One region of the Pseudoduganella sp. HUAS MS19 genome, then DNA from elsewhere that is predicted to be linked to it. Evidence: predicted binding sites of a transcription regulator. Region 1 holds the regulator's gene; the other holds the start of a gene.
The links. The regulator LexA, encoded in region 1, represses DNA repair genes until DNA is damaged. The targets are predictions, from matches to a motif close to ACTGTATNNNNATACAGT.
Positions count from the first base shown of each region.

Region 1 (12,246 bases):
ACGGTCTTGCGGGAGACTGCGCGCCTGCATGTCGAAAAACATGATCAGGCTCTGCACGCTCTGCAGCAAGGTATCGTGCAAGCCGCGTGCGATGCGCGCACGCTCCGCCAGGCGGGCGTGCATCAGGCCATTCATGCGCCGCGTGATCTGCCGCAGGCGCAAGCGGTACAGCAGGTACAGGGCCAGCGCGCCAAGCATCGCAAGCAATGCGGCGAACCAGCCGGTTTGCACAAAGCGCGGTGGAATCGTTATCGTTGCCTGCGCACCGTCCCGGTTCCACACGCCGTCCTCATTCGCCGCGATCACCTGGAAGCGGTAGGTTCCCGGCCCCAGATTGTTGAACACGGCATTGCGCCGGTTGCCGGCATCGTGCCATCTGGTGTCCAGGCCATGCAGCCTGTACTGGAAATGCATCCGTTCCGGCATGAGCAAGCCCAGGGCAGTGTAGTTAATCTCCAGCTCGCCTGTCCCGACCGGCAGCGCAATCTGTGCGCCGTCATAGCGCTTTCCCGCAGCGCGCAGCGAGACAATTTGCACCGGCGGTGCCAATGGATTGCGCGGAATGCGGCGCGGATCGATGCTGGAAACCTGGCTCGGGGTGGTAAACCATAGCCGCCCATCGGTTCCCTGGACCAGGCTGGGAAGCGGTCCCACCTGTTCTGCACCACCTCGGCTGCCGGGGCCGTCGAAACGCTCGAACGCGACCGGGCTGCCAGGTTCGGCCAGCAAGCGCTGCACTTCCTGCGCGCCGATGCGTGCCACCCCGTCGGCACCGTGCAGCCACAGTTCACCATCGGGCGTGCGCGCCATGCCCGACACGCCGCGCGCTGGCACCGCCACGTCGAGCCAGCGATTGCCGTCCAGATAGGCGAGGCCGAACTCGCCGCCGGCCCAGATCCGCGCCCCGTCTGTCAGCAGCGACTGGACATGCCCCAGCTTCAGGCCGTCGGCTTGGCCATACAGGCGCACGCGATCGCCATCCACGCAGGCAACGGCACCGCCGACATACCCGATCCAAATCCTGCCATCCGCATCGCGGGCAAGCGCCAGCGCCCGTGCCGTTGGCAATCCCGGCAGGCCGCCGCCGCGCTGCCACTGCTCACCATCAACCCTGAACAAGCCGTGCTTTTGCATGGAAACCCACATCCGCCCATCGCGCCCAGTCTGCATGGCCAGAACGCGCGATCCCTTCAGCAGTGGCGGAAGCGGTAAGCCAATCCACTTGCCGCCCGGGGTGCGGCGCCAGCGGTGGGTGTGGTCGCCGACCCAGAGCGTGCCGTCTGGCGCGCGATGTGAGGCCCCGAGCGGCATCGGCCCGGCCACTTCCCGCAAGCCATCCTTGTCGGCGCTACGCAATGGCCCCAGCTGGTCGCCGATGAACACGCGACCGCCTGTATCGGCGATCACACCAGGCCGACTCAACGCTACGCTGCTCACCAGGGGGCGCAGCTGGTTGCGCCGCAGGCGGTCAATACCGGTCGAGCTGCCGATCCAGATATTCCCTTCGCGGTCCTGGAACCACATCTGCGGCAGCCAGCCAGGCAGGCCATTTTGTCGGCCAAGCTGCTGCGCCGCCGGCGGCTGGTCCAACGCCGGCGCTGGCCAGGCGAGATAAGGCGCCACGCGCCGCTCGAGCGCGTGCAGCTTCAGCACCCACATGACCCCGTCGCGGTCGAAATGGATGCCGGTGCCGCCTGGCACAGGCTGGGGCCGCGCGCTTGCACTGGGTCGCGACATGTATAGCCTGTAGTGTTTATCGACGCCATCTGAGGCCCAGATGGTGCCATCCGGCGCCTCGTCCATCGCTGCCATTGGCATACTGGGCCAGGCCGGCTGGTAGCGCTGTGCGCCAGGCTTGCGATAGTAGGCGCCGCCCGCGGTGGCGACCCACTGGATGCCGCTGCGCGAAAACAGAACTTTATATATCAGCCCCTGCGGCAAGCCACTGCTGCTGACCGTAGTGAAGCGCTCAGCCCCGGGAGCCAAGTGTCCCAAGCCCTGCGAAGTCGACACCCAGATCGCGCCGTCCGGGCCGCGCGCAATGCTCATCACCGCGCCATTCGGCAAGCCGGCCCCAGGTTTGTGCAGCGTCACACGCTGGTTCTTGACATGGCTCACTCCGCCGAACCGGTGCCCGACCCACAGTCCACCGTCCGGCGTGCCCAGCAAGCCCAGTACGCTGGTCGATTGCAGGCGCTGGCCACGCACTTGGTCAACGCGCTCGAAACGCACGCCGTCAAAGCGGTACAAGCCGGAAGGCGACGCCAGCCACAGCCAGCCGTCCGCAGTCTGGGCGAACTGGACAACATCGTTTGGGGCACCGTCTTGCGCTCCCCATTGCGTATGGCTGTAGTCCGCCAGCAGCGGGGGCAAGGTTGGGCTGGCAAAAGCGGGAAAACACAGCAAGGCGGCGAAGCAAGAACCTGCAGCAGCACGGCATCGGCCGGCGAAAAAAGTGTTCAGGAACGCGGGCAAAAAAACTCCGGGAAAACAGGATGGCGGGATGGGGCAGCAGTTTAACGCAGCAGGCGCGCCGCCACGCCCGCTGCGCGCCTGCTCAAGCGACGGGCGCCTGCTCCCGGCCCGCAGTTGGCGCAGGCGGCTCGCTGCGATGCGGGGCAAGAATCCCGACCAGGAAGCCCAGGCCTGCCGCTAGCCAGATGAGCGAAGCAACGACGTCGAACGTCCAGGCTCGGTCGGGAAATCTGTACAGGAAAGGCAGCACCGGCACGCCACGCAGCAAACACAGCGCGGCGAGCGCCCCTTGCACCATCTGCGCGAACGGCAACCAGCGCAGCTTGCCGGCTCCGGCCAGGGCATACAAGGCGCACACCAGCATCAGCACGCCGATACCGGCGGCGCCTGCTGGCGCCAGCAGGCCCCCCGCCTGGGCTGAAGCCACGACTTTGGGCGGCGCCTGCAGCAAGGCATACCACTGCGCTCCCAGCAAAGGCGCCGCGAAATGGATCGCAGCACCGAACAAAGAAATCCCCGCCGCCAGCAAGAAAGCAAACCGTCCCATCCTGCCCTCCAAGTGCTTGTCGAATCGACATTAAGCCGAATATTTTCTGCCATTGCAACAAATTTGCTTGCAATTCCTTTCATACTGTACAAAAATACAGACTGTCTATATCCACAGTCCACAATAGTGACCATAGCGCCATGATCAAGCTCACAGCACGACAAGAACAGATCCTCAACCTGATCAAGGATGCGATCGACAGCACCGGCTTCCCGCCAACCCGCGCAGAAATCGCGGCGGAGCTTGGCTTCAAATCCGCCAACGCCGCGGAAGAACACCTGAAAGCCTTGCAACGCAAGGGCGCAATTGAAATCACCGCCGGCACCTCGCGCGGCATCCGCCTGACCGGCAACTTCGGCGGCGCCGCCACCGGCACGGCAGCGCCACGCCAGGCGTCGCGCGCCAGTGTCGAATTCGACGACATGCCTGCCGTACCTGCGGGCATGCTGGTCTCCCTGCCCCTGATCGGCCGCGTCGCCGCCGGCTCGCCTATCCTGGCACAGGAAAACCTGGAGACGACGTACAGCGTCGACCCCAAGCTGTTTTCGGCCAAGCCCGACTTCCTGCTGAAAGTGCGCGGCGAGTCGATGCGCGACATCGGCATCATGGATGGCGATCTGCTGGCCGTGAAAAAGACCGATAGCGCCCGCAACGGCCAGGTCGTCGTGGCCCGTATCGGCAACGACGTCACGGTCAAGACTTATCGCAAGACGGGCAGCAAGATCGAACTGCTGCCGGAAAATCCGGACTTCAAAATCATCACCGTCAGCCCGGAAGACGACTTCGCGCTGGAAGGACTGGCAGTAGGTCTGATGCGGACCTGGCACTGATGTTCAAGCTGTATGGCAGTGCCGAATCGGGCCACACCTTCAAGGTGCGGCTGATGCTCGAAGTAGCAGCGCTGCCATATGAATACGAAGAAGTCGACCTGCGCTTCGAACGCGCGGCGCGTCCCGAACCATTCCGCACACTGGCGCGCTACGGCGAGGTTCCGTTGCTGGTGCACGACAGCCAACCCTACGTACAATCCAACGCCATCCTGCTATTCCTGGCGCAACACAGCCAAGCCTTCGGCGGCGAAACGCCCGAACGCCTGGCACGCTGCCGCGAATGGCTGTTCTGGGAAGCCAACCGCATCGGCACCTCGCTGCCCCACTTGCGCTACGGCCAGCGCTTTGACCCGCTAGGCTACCCGCCCGGCGTGCTCGATTGGATGCGCGCGCGCTTTGACGCCGACATCGCGCGCCTGGACGAAGAGCTTTCCGACAGCCGCCAATTCCTGCTGGGCGCCGAGCCCACGATCGCCGACTTCTCCATCTGCGGCTATATGTTCTGGCCCGAGCAAGCCCACGTCGGCTACCCTGCCCACGTGGCGGGCTGGTTAGGACGCATCCGGGCCCTTCCCGGCTGGCGCCATCCTTATGACATGCCCGGCGCCGTGCCGTTTTAAGCCAGCCTGCTCCCCGATTCCTGCCGTCTGTCGCACCCAAGTGCTATCGCACGCCCCCCGGCTTATCCTTCCTGCATCGAAAAAAAGAAGAGGAGATAACATGCACGTCCGCCGTTTCAGCTCCATCCTGTGCGCCTTCGCACTATCGTTTTCCAGCGCGTACGCCGCCGCCCCGCAACAACAGTTCGCCAACATGGGCGACCTGCAGCTCGAAAACAAAGCCACCATCAGCGATTGCGCCATCGGCTATCGCACTTTTGGCACCCTGAATACCTGCAGGCGGCCGCTACGCAAAGAACCCGCCGCTGCCGATGTACAACCTGCTGTTCGCCATGAACTTCGACAGCCCGGCGCACCGCAGCGCGCGCACAGCGCCGAAGGATTTCGAAAAGTTCTTCCGCGAGAGCCAGTCCTCCGATCCTGACGGCATGGACGCCAACAACTCCCTGTGGCAGATCCGCGCAGTGCTGGGGCACGATATCGCCCAAGGCGGCAAGCTGGAAGAAACCGCGCCCCGCATCAAGGCGCGCGTGGCCGCTATCAACGCAGCACAGGACCACCTGGTCAATCCGGCACCGGCGATTGCCTTCGCCAAGCTGCGCAAGGAGGAAGCCACGGTGCTCGACACCGACTGCGGCCACGCCGCCCTGCGCTGCGCCATGCCCGCCATGAAGGCAGTTGTGGAAAAAGCGCTACGCTAAGCGTGCAGCCTGTACCGCCAATCCTGCAGTTCGTCGCAGCCACCGTCCCCGGGTGGCTGCGCTAACCTAAAGTCACACACAAAACACACACCACAACCGGGGAGATCTTGATGTTCAAGCCATTCTGCGTCGCAGCCGCGATGCTGGCAGCGCAATCCGCGTTCGCCTTCGATCAGCAGACCAACCACTACCGCCTCAGCATCGACAAGGAAGCCAGGCGCGCCCATATCGAAGCCGACGTCTGGGTCGAAGGCCGCGAGCTGGCACTATTCAACTGCATGCCGATACCGCAACTCAAAAATGGCCAGGCCGACCTGATCGAAAAGTTGCAGGTAAGCGATATGGCCGGCAATGCCGTCGTATTGAACGACAAGGGTGAAGGCGAATACGACGTCGACGGCGACCGCCGCCTGCGCCTGTCCTACGACATCCGCCTGGAGCACGACAAATATCAATGGCCGGGCGGGAATGAAGAAGTGTCCTACCACACCGATGAAGGCCTGATGTCGGTCGGCTATCCCCTGTTCATCGTCCCCGGCGTAAAAATGCTCGGGCAGACCGAAGTCACCTTCGACCTGCCGATGGGATGGAAAGCCAACACGCCGTGGCGCAGCACCGGCAAGCCTGGCGTCTTCGTTGTCGACACGCGGCGCGAGCTGGTAAACAACGCCCTCTTTTTCGGCACGGCACGTTCGGAAACGTTCAAGGCCGGCGGCGTCGAGATGACGCTGGTGATGGGCAAGCAATACTGGAAACGGCGCGACGCTTTCGTATCGATGATCGACAAGCAGATGAACAGCTACCAAAAACTATATGGCCGCGGCCCGGTAGCCGACCGCTTCCTGGTCGTGATCAACCAGGGCGACAGCGGCGACGGCGGAGCGTTTGCAGGCTCCTTCAGCCAATACCTGAAAGATGACGGCAGCGAAGTCTCGCGCCCGATCTGGGGCAAGGTGATGGCGCACGAGCTGGCCCATTTCTGGAATGGACACTCGCTTGTGCCCAGGAACGAAAGCGAAGAATGGTTCAAGGAAGGCGTGAACGACTACGTCACCGTGACCACCATGGCGCGCAACAAGCTGATGGACCGGACCATGCTGATCCAGCAATTGGAGAACCTCGCGCGCGGCCAGAATGTCGCACGCAAGGTACAGGGCCTGACCGTCACCGTGCGCGAAGCGGTAAAAGACAAGCACCGCAACTGGCTGCTGGTCTACGGCGGCGGCACGATAGCCGGCCTGGCGATGGACGTGGAACTGCGCAAGGCCAGCAAGGGCAAGGTGAGCCTCGACACGCTGCTCAACGAGATGTACAAGGAATTTGGCCACAAGGGCAAGACATACAGCCAGGCCGACATCGTCCGCATCGGAAAAGCGATCAGCGGCATCGACCTCGACCCGCTGCTGAACAACATCGTCGCCACCAGCAAAGCGCCCGACCTCGCCCCGCTGTTCAAGGACATCGGCCTGCGCCTCGAGCAGTTCGGCATGCTGGAAACCTACCTGCTGCGCGACCCTGCCGCGACAGCCGAACAGCAGGCCCGCTTCGCCGCCATCTTCGGCATCCCCCACTGATACGGCCGAGGCCGTGTCACACCATGGGGTCACACCCCATGGTGTGACACGGGCTGAACGGTATCAGTCGAGGGCGTTCCGGAAGTCGGCGATCAGGTCGGCAGTGTCTTCGATGCCGACGGAGACGCGGATCAGACTGTCGGCAATGCCCATCGAGGCGCGGCGCTCGGGACCCATTTCGTAGAAGATGGTGTGCGAGACGGGGATCACCAAGGTGCGCGTGTCGCCCAGGTTGGAAGTCGGGATCGCCAGCTTCAGCTTGTTCAGGTAGTCGAAGCAGTCTATGCCGTCCTTCAGCTCAAAGCTCAGCAACGAGCCGAAGTCCTTGAACAATTCGGCTGCGATGCCATGCTGGGGGTGCGATTTCAGCCCCGGGTAATACACCGCTGCCACGCGTTCGTCGGCTTCCAGCATCTCGGCCAGGGCGCGCGCATTGGCCGAAGTACGGTCCATGCGCAGCGCCAGCGTTTCGGCGCCAACGGCGATGTGGTGCGCGGCTTCCGGCGCCAGCGAAGCGCCGAAATCGCGCAGCGCCTTGGCACGGATCTGCACCAGGCCCCATTGCACCACCGGGTTCTTCTTGTAGTTCTCGAAGATATTCGGGAACCTGCTCCAGTCGTATGCGCCGGTATCGGTCAGCGCGCCGCCCAGCGCATTGCCATGGCCGCCAATCGACTTGGTCAGCGCGTTCACCACCAGGCCGGCGCCGACGTCCTTGGGACGGAACAGGTAAGGCGACGTCATGGTGTTGTCCACGATGTAGAGGATGCCGCGCTCGGCACACAGTTGGCCGATGCGTTTGAGGTCGGCGATCTGGGTGCGCGGGTTGGCGATCGTTTCGACGAACACCATGCGCGTTTCAGGCTTGAGCGCCGCGGCCACGTTGGCCACGTCGGTGGCGTCGACGAAGTCCACGCCCACGCCCTGCCCCGCCACCGTCTGCCACAGCGAGTTGGTATTCCCGAACAGGAACGACGACGACACGACATGGTCGCCGGCACGCAGCAGCGCCTGGAACACGGCGCCGATGGCGCCCATGCCCGTGGCGAAACAGATCGTGCCCACGCCCTGCTCCATCTTGCTGACCTTGTCCTCCAGTGCGGCAACCGTCGGGTTGCCCTGGCGGCCGTAGCGGAAACCCGGCTCCTTGCCCTGGAACACCGACGCCAGCTGGCGCGCGTCGGCATAGCCGAAAGTCACCGAGGTGTGAATCGGCTTGTGCAGCGAGCCGTGCTCGATGCCTTTCTGGCGGTCGTTGTGCAGGATGGTGGTCGTGAAGCCGTAGTTCTTCATCAGGACTCCGTCGTGGCAGTATTCAGGTTCAGTTGCGTGCGTGCCGCGTCTTCGGCAACCTTGGCCTTGGTCGGGTTGTGGCGCGCCTGCTCGATGCGGTCCAGGTACTCGGCCGAGACGTCGCCGGTGATGTACTTGCCGTCGAAGCAGGAAGCCTCGAATTCGGTCAGCGCAGGATTGACGTCGGCAATGGCTTTCTTCAGGTCTTCCAGGTCCTGGTAGACCAGCGCGTCGGCGGTGATTTCCTTGCAGATCTCGTCCAGCGTGCGGCCGTGGGCGATCAGTTCGTCGCGGGTCGGCATGTCGATGCCGTACACGTTCGGGTACAGCACCGGCGGCGCGGCGGAGGCGAAGATCACTTTCCTGGCGCCGGCTTCGCGGGCCATCTGCACGATCTCGCGCGAGGTGGTGCCACGTACGATGGAGTCGTCCACCAGCAGCACGACCTTGTCCTTGAATTCGTCGCCGATGGCGTTCAGCTTCTGGCGCACGGATTTCTTGCGCATCGCCTGCCCCGGCATGATGAAGGTGCGGCCGATGTAGCGGTTCTTGATGAAGCCTTCGCGGTAATCGACGCCCAGGCGCATGGCGAGCTGGATCGCGGCAGGACGCGAGGAATCGGGAATCGGCATCACGACGTCGACGTCGTCGGCCAGGCCTTCGCGCTTGATCTTGTCGGCCAGGTATTCGCCCATTTTCAGGCGGGTGTTGTACACGGAGGCGCCGTCGATCACCGAGTCGGGACGCGCCAGGTACACATATTCGAACACGCACGGATTCAGCTTCGGCGCATCGGCACAGATCTGCGCATGCAGCTTGTTGTCCATGTCGATGAAGATCGCTTCGCCCGGCAGCACGTCGCGCACGAAACGGAAGCCCATGCCTTCCAGCGCCACGGATTCGGAGGCGATCATGTATTCGGTGCCGTCGGCGGATTCGTTCACGCCCAGGCACAGCGGACGAATGCCGTTCGGGTCGCGGAAGGCCAACATGCCGGTGCCGGCAATCTGCGCCACGGCTGCGTAGCCGCCGCGCACGCGCTTGTTCAGCACCGTCACGGCCTGGAACAGGGTCGCCGGGGCCAGGGTGAAGCCGGTGGAAGCCTTCTGGATCTCGTGCGCCAGCACGTTCAACAGCACTTCCGAGTCGGAGTCGGTGTTGATGTGGCGGCGGTCGATCTTGAACATCTCGTCCTTGAGCTGTTCCCAGTTGGTCAGGTTGCCGTTATGCGCCAGGGTGATGCCGAACGGCGCGTTGACGTAGAACGGCTGCGCTTCTTCTTCGCTGGAAGAGCCGGCGGTCGGGTAGCGGCAGTGGCCGATACCGGAATTGCCGTTCAGCGAACGCATATTCCGGGTGCGGAACACGTCGCGCACCAGGCCATTGGCCTTGTGCATGGAGAACGTGTTGCTTTGGTTGGTTGCGATGCCTGCCGCATCCTGGCCGCGGTGCTGCAACAGCAGCAGCGCGTCATACAGCATCTGGTTGACTGGTTGGTGGGATACGACGCCGACGATGCCACACATGGTGTGCTCCTAAACTTGGTACTGCGGATTTAAAGAATTCTAAAAATGGACATGCTGCGCCATCGCGGCAGGCAGGAATGGTTTCACGGTACGCACGCCGGATTCCGCCATCGGACTCAACAGCGCGTTCTGCCAGAATTCCTGCTTGGGCATCGAAGTCATCCCGCACAATATGACGCCAACCAGCACAATCACAATGCCGCGGCCGAACCCGAACAGCGCTCCCAGGCTGCGGTCGGCAAACGACAGGCCGCCGGCTTCGATCAGCGCATTGATTGCCATGGTCAGCAAGGCCATGAGGATGAGCACTCCGATAAACAGTGCAATGAAGGCAACGATCAGGCGCACCACCGCGCCCGGCAGGGCTTCCGGCAGCATGGGTGCCAGCCAGGGACCATAAGCGTTGGCGACGACAAAGGCGACGATCCAGCCTGCCAGCGACAATACTTCTTTGACCAGGCCGCGCATGGTACTGATGACGATGGATGCGATCAGCACGAAAATAACCAGGTAATCGAAAATCGTCACGTCAGCGCAGCCTCGAATCGTACTCTCAGGCCGGGGTAAGGTTGCCGCTCAGGCCCAGTTTGCCCAGCTTGGCTTTGACCTTTTCGGCTTCTTCCTTGTTCGGGAATGGGCCGACTCGCACGCTGGTCAATTCGCCGTTGGCGGTGTTGACTTTCTGCGCATAGGACTTGATGCCGGCTTCGCCCAGCTTGCGCTGCAGCTCGTCCACTTTCTCTTTTGCGGCGAAGGCGCCAACCTTGATCACATACTTGGTCGAAGCGGCTGCTTCGGTAGGCTTGCCCTCCAGGATAGCCATGGCGCGCGCATCGTCGGTTTGAGCTGGCCTGGCTTCCGGTTTAGGCTCCGGTTTCTTCGCTTCGGGCTTCGGGTCGGGCTGCTTTACCTCGGCCCTGGCAACTTTCGGTTCGGCCGCTTTGGGCGGCTTGGCGGGTTCGGTCACGGCCGGCCTGGCCGGCACGTGGACAATTTCTTCACCTTTATCCAGCGCTGCGCCGGCTGCGGCAACCGGTGCCACGGTACGCGAGGATGGCGTAGCGGCCGGCTTGTTGCCGGCGGGAGCCGGCTGCTCCAGCGACGGCGTTGGGGCCACGGCAGGGCCGCCATTCAGCGGCTCGCCCGGCTTGTCCTTGGACGGCATGTTGATGGCGATATCGGACACCGTCGACTTCGGCTCCGAGTCGAGCAGCATCGGCAGGCCGATGGCAACGGCCAGCGCCAGTGCAATGGCGCCAACCAGGCGGCGGCGCGCACGCTTTTTCTCCGGCAATACCGGATCGGCTGCGTTTTTGCTGTTGTTGCGGCGCGGCGCCGCGTCGGCGCCAGCGCTGGATGCGCGCTTGGAGCGGGCCTTCTCGTCCAGTGCCCTGTCGTCCTGTGCGCGGTAGTAGCCGCTGTCTTCAGCAGCAGCATCTTGCTTGTTTTTGCCAAATTTCGATAACAAGCCCATGCGGAATGTTCTCAGTGGAGTGAGGATTTTTTCGCCGCCATGACGCCGGCGACAGTCAGGAATGATCCAAAGACCACAATTCTATCATTCTCGCCCGCCCTGCTCATCGCATTTGCGAATGCCTGGCCTGGGTCATCGAAAATATTGGCGGTTTTTTCACCCATTTTCGGTTCAATTACCTGCACCTTGGCCGCCAGTTCCGATGCAGTTGCCGCGCGCGGCGATGGCAGGTTGGCAAGGCACCAATGGTCGACACACGGCGCCATGGCCTTGATCACGCCGTCGATATCCTTGTCGTGCATGGAGCCGAATACCGCGAAGGTATAAGGGCTGAAGCCCATATTGCCGACGTTCTGCGCCAGCGCTGCCGCAGCGTGCGGGTTGTGCGCCACGTCGTAGATCACGGTCGGACGGCCGGGCAGCACCTGGAAGCGGCCCGGCAGCTCCACCATCACCAGGCCGGTACGCACTTCCTGCGCGCCGACCGGCAATTCCAACTTCAGCGCCTCCAGCGCTGCCAGCGCCGCGCAGGCGTTCAGCAACTGGTTGGCGCCGCGCAGGCCAGGGTAAGCCAGGGAGTTGCGGCGCTGCGAACGGCCGCCGTAATTCCACTGCTGCTTGTCGCCCGCATAATTGAAATCGCGCCCCATCAGCCACAGGTCGGCGCCGATCTCCATGGCGTGGTCGATCAGGGACTGCGGCGGGACCGGGTCGCTGCAAATGGCGGCTTTGCCGGTGCGGAAAATGCCTGCCTTCTCGAAGCCGATCTGCTCGCGCGTGCCGCCCAGGTAATCGACGTGGTCGATATCGACGCTGGTCACGATCGAGACGTCGGCGTCGATCACGTTGACCGCGTCCAGGCGGCCGCCCAGGCCCACCTCGAGGATGACCACGTCCAGCGTTGCTTGCGACATCAGGTGCATGATGGCCAGCGTGGTGAACTCGAAATAGGTCAGCGAAATATCGCCCCGCGCCCGCTCCACAAAGTTGAAGCTCTCGACCAGTTGCTCGTCGCTGGCCATGTCGCCGTTCAGGCGCGCACGCTCATTGAAATGCAGGAAGTGCGGCTTGATATACAAGCCGACACGATAGCCGCCCTGCAGCAGGATCGATTCCAGCATGGCGCAGGTCGAGCCCTTGCCATTGGTGCCGGCCACCATGATGACCGGGCATTTGAACTGCAATGCCATGCGTTCCTTGACCGCG
Region 1 covers NZ_CM132133.1:4,938,676-4,950,921, forward strand. Annotated here, with positions in the region: gene ACWBU6_RS22645 (sensor histidine kinase) at 1-2,373, opposite strand, end outside; gene ACWBU6_RS22650 (hypothetical protein) at 2,558-3,022, opposite strand; gene lexA (transcriptional repressor LexA) at 3,163-3,852, shown strand; gene ACWBU6_RS22660 (glutathione S-transferase family protein) at 3,852-4,472, shown strand; gene ACWBU6_RS22665 (hypothetical protein) at 4,784-5,173, shown strand; gene ACWBU6_RS22670 (M61 family metallopeptidase) at 5,284-6,747, shown strand; gene ACWBU6_RS22675 (cystathionine gamma-synthase family protein) at 6,811-8,040, opposite strand; gene purF (amidophosphoribosyltransferase) at 8,040-9,566, opposite strand; gene ACWBU6_RS22685 (CvpA family protein) at 9,606-10,094, opposite strand; gene ACWBU6_RS22690 (SPOR domain-containing protein) at 10,120-11,040, opposite strand; gene folC (bifunctional tetrahydrofolate synthase/dihydrofolate synthase) at 11,052-12,246, opposite strand, start outside.

Region 2 (12,246 bases), 220 kb from region 1:
GGCATTATCGAGCAGCAGCCAATAGCTGCGCGGGGAACCGCCGGCGATGGTGGGCGCCAAGCCTTGCCGGCCAAGCGCATACGCCACGCCGCCGCGTGCGACGGCGACATCGGGATCGTCATTGTGCAGCACACGTACCTGCTGGCCGCGCCATGCCGACAGCGTATCGGTCAAACGCCTGGACAGCCGGGCTGCGCGGAATACGCCGCCGTTCAACAGCAAGGTATCGGGCACCGGAAGCTTGCCGTCGTCCGGCAGTCCCAGCGCCGCGCGCGCAGCCGTTGCATGCTGGCGCAGGAAGCCGGCCAGGTGGCGCGTGACGGCCGGATCGCTGGCGTAGGGCAGCCCGAACTCGACGATGCCGCCGCGTTTTGCCTGCGCCGGCTGCTGCATTGCGTTGTGCGGGAAGAAACCGTCCAGCACAATCTGTTCGACCTCTTCGCGCCGCAGCGCGATGGAACGGCTGCCGCCAATCAGTTTCGAGCCGGAACCGAGTAAGGTCACGCTGACCTGCGCGGGCGCATCGGCGGCGAGCAGCGCCTCCTTCGCAGCGCGGCAGCGCTCCGTGAGTTGTGCCAGGCGTGCCGCCGACAGGCGCTGCGGCGCAGCCGTGCTGCCGGCGCCGCCCGTGTCGCTGGCCAGGCGTTGCTCGGCCAGGTGGGCCAGCGCCAGGTCCATATTGTCACCGCCGAGGATCAGGTGGTTGCCGACGCCGATGCGGGTCAGTTGCGGTGCGCCGCCGGACATCTCGACCTTGACCAGCGTGAAGTCGGTGGTGCCGCCGCCGACGTCGGCCACCAGCACCAGCCGCGCCTCGGCCAGCTCCTGCGCCAGCGAAGCGCGGTGCCGGTACAGCCAGTCGTACAAAGCCGCCTGCGGCTCCTCCAGCAGCCGCAGCGAAGGCAAGCCGGCCATACGGGCCGCTTCCAGCGTGAGCGCGCGTGCACCTTCATCGAAGGATGCGGGTATGGTCAGGACGACTTGCTGTTGCTCCAGCGGCGCGGATGGAAAGCGCGTACTCCAGGCCGCCCGCAAATGCGCAAGATAGCTCGCGCTGGCGGCAACCGGGGATACCCGCGCCACGTCGTCCGAAGCGCCCCATGGCAGGATCGGCGCCATGCGGTCGACGCCGGTGTGCGACAGCCAGCTCTTGGCGCTGGCCACCAGCCGGCCCGGCACCTGCCCGCCCAGCTTGCGTGCCAGGCGGCCGATGACGGCGCCAGGCGGCGCTCCGGCCACGGCCGGCTCCGGCCATGGCAGGTGCAGCTCGCCCCCGGCAAATTCGCCGGCAACGGGGTGATAACGGGAAGAGGGCAGCAGCACGGCGCTGCCAACTTCGCCCGGCGCGGTGAGCTGTTCGACTTCGAACAATTGCACGTCGCCGCCCGGCGCGGCATAAGCGAGCACCGAATTGGTGGTGCCCAGGTCGATGCTGACCAGGTACTGCGTCATTGGCCTGCGCCGCTGCCACGTACGTCGAATTCGACCTTCCAGCGCTGGCCATCCTGCGCCACTGCCAGCAGTTCCAGCGTGCCCGACTCGCTGGCGCAGGCGTGCAGGCGCACCTGCACTACTTCGCCCGCGGAGCGCCCCTCGGGCGACAGCGTGGCCTGGATTTCGTTGAGCTCAATGAGTTCCTCCGGACCCCAGAAATCGAGCACGGTGCCAACCTGGTCCTGGCGGCGCACCGAAGAGCCGAAGAAGCGGAAGTGCACCGGCTCGCCCACCACCAGGCCGAACTCCTGGCCCGGCAGTTCCACTTCACTGCCTTCTTCCATGCCAAACGGCGCCACGCATAGCGCCTGGATCGGTGGCTCCATGCCGGGAATGGCCGGCATCGACGATTCCACCGCAACATAGTAGGAACGCGCCGTGCCGCCGCGGATGCGCACGCCGGCGCCGCGCCGCACGTAGCTGTAATAGGCCGCGCCGCGGGCCACTGCCAGGTCAAGGTCGGCGCCGCCCAGCATGCGTGCCGCTTGCGCGCCCTCCATGGACAGCCAGTCGTTGACGGTTTCCATCACGCGGCTGGCCAGCAGTTCGGACTTGAACACGCCGCCATTGAACAGCACTGCGCTTGGATGCAGGAAGGTGTGCGCCGGATCGACGGCAAAGCCCTCCAGTTCCGCCGTTGCGCCGGCCTGGCGTGCCAGGAAAGCCGCCAGGTGTTTGGTGATCGCCGCATCCTGCGCGTAAGGCAGGCCAAGCTGGGTCAGGCCGGCGCGGGCACGCACGGCAGGGCGCGCGGAAGCTTCCACTTTCGGGAAGAAGCCATCGGTGATGAAGGTCGTGACTTCGTCACGCGTCAGTTCGGTGCGGATCGTGCCGCCGATCAGCTTCGAGCCGCGGCTTGGCACCACGATCGGCCAGTTGGCCGCCTGCGCGTTGGCCAGCAGGTTTTCCTTGGCCGTGCGGCAGCCGTAGGTCAGCGCGCGCATCTGCCAGGCGTCGAGCTGGGTGCCGCTGGCTGCCAGCTTGCGCGCCACCAGGTGGGCCAGCGCCAGGTCCATATTGTCGCCGCCCAGCAGGATATGGTCGCCCACGGCCACGCGGTGCGGTTCCAGCTTGCCATCGCGCTCGAGGATGGCGATCAGCGAAAAGTCGCTGGTGCCGCCGCCGACGTCCACCACCAGGATGATGTCGCCCGGTTTCACTTCCTTGCGCCAGCGGCCGTCGCTGTTCTGGATCCAGCTATACAGGGCCGATTGCGGCTCCTCCAGCAGCGTGACGTTTTCGTAGCCGGCAGCGCGCGCCGCTTCGGCAGTGAGCTCGCGCGCGGCCGGATCGAACGATGCAGGGATGGTGACCGTGACCGCCTGTTGCGAGAACGGCGCGTCAGGATGGGCATGGTCCCAGGCTGCGCGCAGGTGTTTCAGGTAGCGCGTCGACGCTTCCAGCGGCGACACGCGAGGCACTTCTTCCGGCGCGTCATGCGGCAGGATGGCGGCGCGACGGTCGACGCCGGGGTGGCACAGCCAGCTCTTGGCGCTCGCCACCAGGCGGATCGGCGTGGTGGCGCCACGGCTGCGGGCCATTTCGCCCGTCACTGCTGGCTGAGCGTCGGGAGCGGCCCAGGGCAGGGCCAGTTCGCCGGCTGCCAGTTCGTCCGGATGCGGCAGGTAGAGGAAGCTTGGCAGCAGCGGCATCTCTTCCACCGTGCCAGGTGCGCTGAGCTGGGGCACGCCCAGCACGCCGTGCCTGGTCTTCTCGCCGTCGCTGCCGGCCAGTTCAACATACGACAGCGCGCTGTGGGTGGTGCCAAGGTCGATGCCGATGGCAAAACGAGGATCGCTCACAGTTCCACCTCGGCCGGTGCCAGTACCTTGGCGTCATGCGCTTCGGCCAGTTTCGGCAGGCGCACGCTGGAGGCGCGCCAGCCGCGGTGGCTCAGGGTGCCGGTGAACGGCGCCTGGCCGACCACATTGCCGGTCAGGCGCACGGCGGACGCGTCGAAGCCTTCCGGCAGGGTCACGCGGCTGCCTTCCGCTTCGCTGCGAACGGCGTCGATGGTGAAATGTTCGCGCAGGACTTTGGAACAGCCTTCATGCACCACGCGGGCGGCGGCGCCGATATCGGCGTCGGAGTAGCCGGTGAGGTTTTCCTGCGTAAAGTCGATCAGGCGTGCTTCGCGCTGGAACAGCGACAGCAGTTGCAGTGCTGCGTCAGGCGTGGCTTCGCGCAGGGGCGCGGCGGCTGGTGCCGGGGCAGGGACGGGGGGCGGTGCCGGAGCGACCAGCGGGCCGACGCTGTCGTCACGCACGCGCGCGGCGAATTGGGCATCGCCCAGGGTCTTGAAAAAGGCGCCGAAGGCGAGGGAAATCCGGCTCCCAAAGGAGGGCAGATTGTTCGATTTACTCATGTTCTTGGTCTTTGAATGTCGGGGGATATCCCGGAGGAGTGCGCATGATACCAGCTTGGCTTGCGGCCGCGGCGCGGGCGGTTTAGAATACTGTATGAATATACAGTAATATTTCGAGGCAGCCCATGCAGGACCATGAACCAGAAGGGCAAGTGATGCTGCCGCCGCAATCGCTCAAGGCCCAAAAAGGGCGCGGCGCGGTATCAAACATGCAAGGAAGGTATGAGTTGCAGGCGCGGGAAGCGTTCGATGACGGCTGGGCGCCCGATCCGGACGATGCCGAGGCCGAACTGCGTCCGCCGCGCACCATCGTCACGGCGGAAACGGCCAAGACCATCCTCACGCGCAACCAGTCGCCCGATATCCCGTTCCGTGTCTCGCTCAATCCTTACCGCGGCTGCGAGCATGGCTGCATCTATTGTTTTGCCCGGCCGTCGCACAGCTACCTCGGCCTGTCGCCCGGGCTGGATTTCGAAACCAAACTGTTTGCCAAGGTCAATGCGGCAGAATTGCTGCGCGCCGAATTGTCCAGGCCGGGTTACCAGGTGGAATCGCTGGCACTGGGGGTGAATACCGACGCCTACCAGCCCTGCGAGCGCGAGTACCAGCTCACGCGGCGCGTGCTGCAGGTGTTGGCCGAGTGCAACCACCCGGTGGGCCTGATCACGAAGTCCTCGCTGATCGAGCGCGACATCGACATTCTGGCGCCGATGGCGGAGCGTAAGCTGGCGGCGGCATCGATCACCATCACCACGCTCGACAGCAAGATATCACGCACCCTCGAGCCGCGTGCCGCAGCGCCGGCGCGCCGCCTGCGCACGATCGAGACGCTGGCCAAGGCCGGCATTCCGGTTGGTGTCAGCATCGCGCCGATCATTCCATTCGTGACCGAGCCCGATATCGAAAAAATCATGTCCGCCGCACGCGACGCCGGGGCGGTGATGGCGACCTACGTCGTGCTGCGCCTGCCGTGGGAAGTCAGCCCGCTGTTCAAGGAATGGCTGGAAGCGCATTTCCCCGACCGCGCAGCGCGCGTCATGAACCGTGTCCGCGACATGCGCGGCGGCAAAGACTATGAAGCCGAATTCGGTTCGCGCATGCGCGGCGAAGGCGTGTGGGCCGACCTGATCCAGCAGCGCATCGAAAAAGGCATTACCCGCTTCGGCTTCCATGGCCGCCACAGCAAATTCCGCTCGCTCGACTGCACCCAGTTCAAGCGCCCCGATTACATCCCACCCTCCGGCGCCCGCGCCCGGGCCGCTGCGCAAGCGGGGCAGATGGACCTGTTCTAGGCGGCGCACGGTGAACCTGGTGCTTACCGAGGGGCGCGCGAGGCAGGCCGCTTGCCTTGGTCTTCCATGTCTTGCTGCAACAGCGCCAGATGGGATTCGATCGCATGCACGTGCTCATCATGCTGGCCCATGTCGCGCAGGGCGGCGGCCAGGCGCAGCAGGTATTCGATGTTGGGGCCGCTTGGCCCGGAAGCGGCAGCGATGTGGCGCGCGATTTCCTCCACGCTGGCTTCGCCCAGCCAGGCCGCGTTGTCGGCGGCGGCGATGTAGATCAAGCCTTCTTCCACGCCTCCGGCTGCAAAGTGGATGTCGATCGCCACCCGCAGGTAGCCGTTTTTCTCGCGATGATCGAGGTGTGCGAACTCTTCCGGCGTGACGAGATAGGCCATGCCGTGGCAGACCGCGCCCTCGGCAGGAATCAAGGTGGCCACGCGGCCCGGCGCGTCGGGCGTGCCGCGATGGTCGTGCGAGCCTTGCCAGAAACGGCGCGACCAGCCGAAGATATGCGCGGGCCGGCGCGCGATGAAGGGAAAATCCGCCTTGTAGATCAGCGAGCCATAACCGAACAGCCACACCTGGTGGTGGCCGTCGAACTTGTCCATAGCCTTGTTGGCTTCAATCGTATTGTGCGACATGCGGCAAATTATAGGGAATACTCGCCAAGCACGCTGATGAAGCGTTCCGCAGCGGGGGACGGCGTGCGCGAAGTCTTGGTATAGATAAAGAACTTGCGCTTCAGCTCAGGCTCGACCAGCGGGCGCATTTCGAGTCCATAGCGGCGCACCATCGGTTCCGCGTACGGCAGGCAGGCGGTAATGCCGAGGCCTTCCGCCACCATGGCCAGGGCGGTGGTCATGAAGGTGACCTCGTTATAGGGGGCCAGCGTGGTCATGTCGCGCAGCAGGCGCTCGGTGAACTGGCCCTGCAAGGCAATGAGGGGAAGCTGGTTAACCTCCGCCCACGCGACCTTGCGCCGTGCGGCCAGCGGGTGAGCGGGCGGAAAGACCACGACAAACGGCATCTCGAACAGCAGTTGCGCATCCACTTCGGCCGTGACGTCGCGCTCCGGCCCAATCCCCACATCCACCTCGCCGCTCACCACGCGCGCGGCCACGTTATCGACCGCGCAATCGACCAGTTGCACCTGCACGTCGGGATAGGAGGCACGGAAGGCGCCAATCACCTGCGGCAGCAAGGTACAGGCCATCATCTGCGGTGCGGCGACGCGCACGATGCCTTTTTTCAAGGCTTTGCGGCTGGCGATATCCGCCATTGCTCCATCCAGGTCCTGCAGCATCTTGTCGAATAGCGGATAGAGCTCGCGCCCCACCTCCGACAGCTGGACGCGCCGCGTATTGCGCTCAACCACTTTCACGCCCAGCAGCTGTTCCAGCTCCTTGATCTGCCCCGACAGGGCGGACTGGGTGACATGCAGCAGGTCGGCGGCCGCGGTGAAGCTGCCGGTACGGGCCACTGCGACCAGGGCGCGCATCTGGCGGATGGTTGGGCTCATCAGGAAAACTAATAAATGGACGTGAAAATATCGTTTGTATGATAGCTGAAACAAGCGTTTAATGGCGGGATAAAAAGGAGCCCTGCCATGAAAATCAAGCAAATCCACCACGTTGCCTACCGCTGCAAGGACGCCAAGGAAACCGTCGAGTGGTACGTCAAGCACCTGAACATGAATTTCGTGCTGGCCATCGCGGAGGATGAAGTGCCTTCGACCAAGGCCCCGGACCCCTATATGCACGTCTTCCTGGACGCCGGCCAGGGCAATATCCTGGCCTTCTTCGAGCTGCCGACCCAGAAAGAAATGGGGCGCGACGAAAACACCCCGGCCTGGGTGCAGCACCTGGCGCTGGAAGTGGCGTCGATGGACGAACTGCTGGCCGCCAAGGAGCGCCTGCTCGCCGCCGGCATCGAGGTGCTGGGCCCCGTCAACCACACCATCTTCAAGTCGATCTATTTCTTCGACCCGAATGGCCACCGCCTGGAACTGGCGGCCAACACCGGCACCCCGGAAATGATGCGTAAGCTGGACGATGTGAAGTGGGAAATGCTGGAAGAATGGGCTAAAACGAAAAAGGCGCCCAAGCACGCTGCATGGATGCACGCCCCACAAGAGTAAAGATTCAAAGCGAAGGAATCACATGAAATTAGCCTCCCTGAAAGACGGCAGCCGCGACGGCCGCCTGGTCGTCGTCAGCCGCGACCTGAAATCCTGCCAGCCGGTGCCGAACATCGCCGCCACCCTGCAGGATGCGCTGGATAACTGGGACGTCGCCGCACCGCAACTTCAACAGATCTACGCCCTGCTGAACCAGGGCAGCGCATCGGGCGCCCAGCCATTTGACGAAAGCCTGTGCCACTCGCCGCTGCCGCGCGCCTACCAGTGGGCCGACGGCTCCGCCTACATCAACCACGTGGAACTGGTGCGCAAGGCCCGCAATGCGGAAGTGCCGGCGTCGTTCTACACCGACCCGCTGATGTACCAGGGCGGCTCCGACAGTTTCGTCGGCCCGCGCGACCCGGTGTTCGCGCTGGACGAAGCCTGGGGCATCGACCTGGAAGCGGAAGTGGCGGTCATCACGGGCGACGTGAAGATGGGCGCCAGCGACGACGACGCTGCCAGGGCAATCCGCCTGGTCATGCTGGTCAACGACGTTTCGCTGCGCAACCTGATTCCGAACGAGCTGGCAAAGGGCTTCGGCTTCTTCAACTCCAAGCCGGCCAGCGCCTTCTCGCCGGTGGCCGTCACGCCGGAAGAACTGGGCAAGGCCTGGCAGGACAACAAGCTGCACCTGCCGCTGCTGGTGCAGATCAACCGCCAGCCGTTCGGCAAGCCCAATGCCGGCGAGGACATGACCTTCAGCTTCGCCCAGCTTGTGGCGCATGCCGCCAGGACGCGCGAACTGTGCGCCGGGACCATCATCGGCTCCGGTACCGTTTCGAACAAGCAGGGCAGCCTGCACGGCTCGAGCATTGCCAACGGCGGCGTGGGCTACTGCTGCCTGGCCGAAGTGCGCATGTACGAGACCATCGAAGGCGGCAAGCCGCAAACCGGCTTCCTGCAGTTCGGCGACACCGTGCGCATCGAGATGCACGACGCGCAAGGCAAGACCATCTTCGGTGCCATCGACCAGACCGTGCGCCATTACGGGGACCGTGAATGAAGCTCTACACCTACTTCCGCAGCTCGGCCGCCTACCGCGTGCGCATTGCGCTGAACCTGAAAGGGTTGGCGTATGAAGCAGTGCCGGTGCACCTGCTGCGCGATGGCGGCGAGCAGCTGGCGCCGGCCTATCGCGAAGTGAACCCGGCCGGCCTGGTGCCGGCGCTGGAGGACAACGGCATCGTACTGACGCAATCGCTGGCCATCATGGAGTATCTGGAAGAAGTGCACCCCATGGTGCCGCTGTTGCCGCAGGACGCCGTGGGCCGCGCCCGGGTGCGCGCGCTGGCGCAGACGGTTGCCTGCGATACCCATCCGCTGATGAACCTGCGCGTGCTCAAGCACATCAAGGGACCGATGGGCCTGAGCGAAGAGCAGAAGATGGACTGGTACTACCATTGGATGGGCGAGGGCATGCAGGCGCTCGAGGCGCACCTGGAGCGCGACGGCGACATGGGACGATTCTGCTACGGCGATACGCCGACCATTGCCGACTGCTGCCTGGTGCCGCAGGTGTACAACGCGCAGCGCTTCAATATCGACCTGGCGCCGTATCCGAACGTGGCGCGCATTGCGGAAAATTGCGCCGGCCTGCCGGCGTTCATGGCAGCGCATCCTTCCGCCCAGCCCGACGCGGAGTAGTCAGGACTGCACGACGCGGTTGCGGCCTTCCTTCTTGGCCCGGTACAGCGCCTTGTCGGCGCGCACCAGCAGGGAGGAGGGCGTATCCGCTGCGCCGTGCGGATCGGCTGCCGCCACGCCGATACTGATCGTCAGCTCCACCTCCACCCCGGACGCCGTCCGCACCCGCAACGCTGCCGCCCGTTCGCGCAAGCGCTCGGCCGCATGCGTGGCCACTGCGATATGCGTCTCCGGCATCAGCAGCACGAATTCCTCCCCGCCGAAGCGCGCCACCGTATCGACCGCGCGCAGGCTCGCTGTCAGCAAGGTCGCAGTCTGGATAATCGCCTGGTCGCCGGCCTCGTGGCCGTACGTATCGTTGATGCGCTTGAAATGGTCGATATCGATCATCAGCAGCGACAGCGGGTGGTGGAAGCGGCGTGCCCGTTCCAGCTCCTGCGCAATCTGCTCCGTCATCCTGCGCCGGTTGGCGATCCCGGTCAGCGGATCGGTGGCCGCCAGTTCCTCCAGCTTGCGGTTGGCCTGCAGCAGCTCCAGCGTGCGCTGCAGGATGCGCTCTTCCAGGTTGCTGCGTTCGCACGCCAGCTCGCGCATGGCGCGGCGCCGCGAGCGCAGCGACAGCACCAGCGCGGAAATCAATATGCCCTGGAAGGCGATCAGCGCGCCGGCCGAGATGATTTGCCAGCGGTACAGCTCCCACACATTGTGCGGGCGATTCAGCATTACCGCATCCTGCGGCATATTGCGCAGGCCGGCCCGGCGCGCCGTCGGGTAGTCGAAGTAGTAGCCCTGCACCTGGCTGGTCATGGCCGGCTGGCCGAGCAGCAGGCGCGCCACCATGCGGCCCACGGCTTCGCCGCTGACGACATATCCGCCCGCCACGCCCGGCATGACCAGCGATTCGGAGTGGGTGAACAGCGGCGCTTTGGTGGCGGCTGAGATCTGCAGCGCCAGCTCGCGCGGCTGGATGCGTGCGTGCCCTTCGCCACGCAGCGAGGCCAGCATGAAGATTGCGCTGCTGCGGTCCAGGAGCGCCGCGCGCCGGCGCAGCTCGTCCACGCTGCCATCGTCCCAGATCTCGAAGCGTATGCCGGGAAAGCGCGGCATGACGCTGCGGATGCGGTCAAGCCAAAGCTGGCAGCGCGCGCTCTTGTCGCCGACGATGGCAATGTGCCGCACATTCGGCGCCACCAGGGGAATCACGCCGATCGCGCGCGCAAAATCGGACGTCACCTCGTAACCCATGCCGTCGCGCGGCAGCCACTGGTCGCGGCCATGGTTGACGTAATGGCGCGGCACGCCGGCAAACAGTTCGGGATGGCTGGACAGGAAACGCGCCGCGACGAAGTTCTCGGTCACGATGGCGTCGAATTTGACATCGGCGTACTTGGTGGCGAGGTAGGGCGCCATGCCCTCCTGCGCCTTGTCTTCGCCCACCCGGTTGGCGTCGAAGCGCTCTTCGAAAACGGCCGGCGTCGCCCCCTGGCTGCTGCGACCCAGTTCGTCGTACATGCCCTTGTGTACCAGCCTTTGCCAGGCCGAGGAAGAATCGGCGCCGAGCGAGTACAGCACCAGCACGCGCCGCTCCCCGGCCAGCGCATGGGCACAGGTGCTGGCAAGCCATAAGGCGGCAGCCAGGCGCAGCAATGCACGAAAGTACGATCGGGGGCACATAGGGGAAACGAGTGTAGCACGCTCGCGTGCAGTTTAATTTCCCTGCGGGAAACTATCGTGGCAGATTTGCAACACCACGGCGTATTTAATCGAGCAGCAGCGAATAGAGCTGGGCCGGCGTGATCGGCTTGACAAGATGGGCGGCAAAGCCGGCGGCCAGGGCGCGCGCCTGGTCCGCCGGCTGGCCGTAGCCGGACAAGGCTACCAGCCGCGTGTTGCCAAAACCGGGCCGGCGCCGCAGCTCGCTGGCCAGCTCGTAGCCGTCCATGCCGGGCAGGCCGATGTCGAGGATGGCCAGGTCGGGCACGAAGCTGGCGCTGGCGCGCAGCGCGCTGGCAGGGTCGGCCACCGCCTGCACCTCGTGCCCGCCGACTTCCAGCAGGGTGCGCAAGCCTTGCAGCACGTCCTGGTTGTCGTCCACCAGCAGTACCCGGCGCGGCGCCACGGCAGCCAGGCGGCCCGGCTCGGCGCCCGCCGCAGGGGCGCCGGCCGGTTCGCCCGCCAGCGGCAGCCGGATGGTAAATTCGCTGCCGGCGCCATGGCCCGCGCTGTGCGCCGCGATTTCGCCACCGTGCAGCTGCACCAGGCTGCGGGCGATGGCCAGGCCCAGTCCCAGGCCGCCGCGCGAGCGGTCGATCGATTGCGGGGCCTGCACGAACTTGTCGAACAGGTGCGGCAGCATCTCGGCGCCGATGCCGATGCCGGTGTCGCGCACCATGATGACGACACGCTCCTGGTCGGCCGCCGCCCGGATCAGGATATGGCCGCCCAGGTTGGAGTACTTGGCCGCATTGGTCAGCAGGTTGACCAGAACCTGCACGAAGCGCATCGGGTCGGCATCGATTGCCAGCCCTTGGGCCGGCACTTGCAGTTCCAGGCTTTGCTGGCGCTCTTCCAGCAGGCCGCTGACGGTTTCCAGCGCCTGCGCCAGGAGCCGGGACAGCTCCACGCGTTCCATCCGCAGGGCGATCTTGCCCTGCGTGATGCGCGCCACATCCAGCAAGTCGTCCACCAGGCGCACCAGGTGGTGGGCCTGGCGTTCGATGGCCGCGTGCTCGCGCACCAGCCCGCCCAGGCCTTTAAGCCGCATCAGCTCCAGCGCGATCAGGATCGGCGACAGCGGGTTGCGCAGCTCGTGCCCGACCATGGCCAGGAAATCGTCCTTGGTGCGGTTGGCCAGCTCGGCATCGCGCCGCGCCCGCACCAGCTCCGTCACTTCGAAGGCCACGATGGCGACGCGGTCCACTTCGCCGCGCGCATTGCGCACCGGCTGGTGCACGTAGTCGAAGTAGCACTCCTGCAGGCCGCCGTCGCGCTTGAGCAAGACGCGGCGCGCCTTGCCGGTGACGGGCCGGCCGCTGGACAGCGCCAACTCCATCTCTTCCACCATGCCCTGGCCTTCCAGCTCGGGGAAGGCGCGCCGCATCGGCAAGCCGATCAGCTCGCGCTGCCAGCTCAGTTCCACGAAGCGCTCGTTGGCCAGCTCAAAGCCCAGGTCCGGGCCGCGCACAATGGCAATGGCGGCCGGCGCCTGCTGGAACGTGTTGGCCATGCGCGCCAGATGGGCGCGTTCGGCCTGGCGGATGCGCGCACGCATCAGCTGC
Region 2 covers NZ_CM132133.1:4,719,812-4,732,057, reverse strand. Annotated here, with positions in the region: gene ACWBU6_RS21650 (Hsp70 family protein) at 1-1,452, opposite strand, end outside; gene ACWBU6_RS21645 (Hsp70 family protein) at 1,449-3,296, opposite strand; gene ACWBU6_RS21640 (DUF2760 domain-containing protein) at 3,293-3,859, opposite strand; gene ACWBU6_RS21635 (PA0069 family radical SAM protein) at 3,985-5,151, shown strand; gene ACWBU6_RS21630 (gamma-glutamylcyclotransferase) at 5,175-5,786, opposite strand; gene ACWBU6_RS21625 (LysR family transcriptional regulator) at 5,795-6,664, opposite strand; gene ACWBU6_RS21620 (VOC family protein) at 6,752-7,282, shown strand; gene ACWBU6_RS21615 (fumarylacetoacetate hydrolase family protein) at 7,305-8,327, shown strand; gene maiA (maleylacetoacetate isomerase) at 8,324-8,968, shown strand; gene ACWBU6_RS21605 (diguanylate cyclase) at 8,969-10,642, opposite strand; gene ACWBU6_RS21600 (ATP-binding protein) at 10,728-12,246, opposite strand, start outside.
Region 2: a site for LexA is predicted at 3,949-3,966, ahead of ACWBU6_RS21635 (PA0069 family radical SAM protein). Genes of this name have one in related genera too.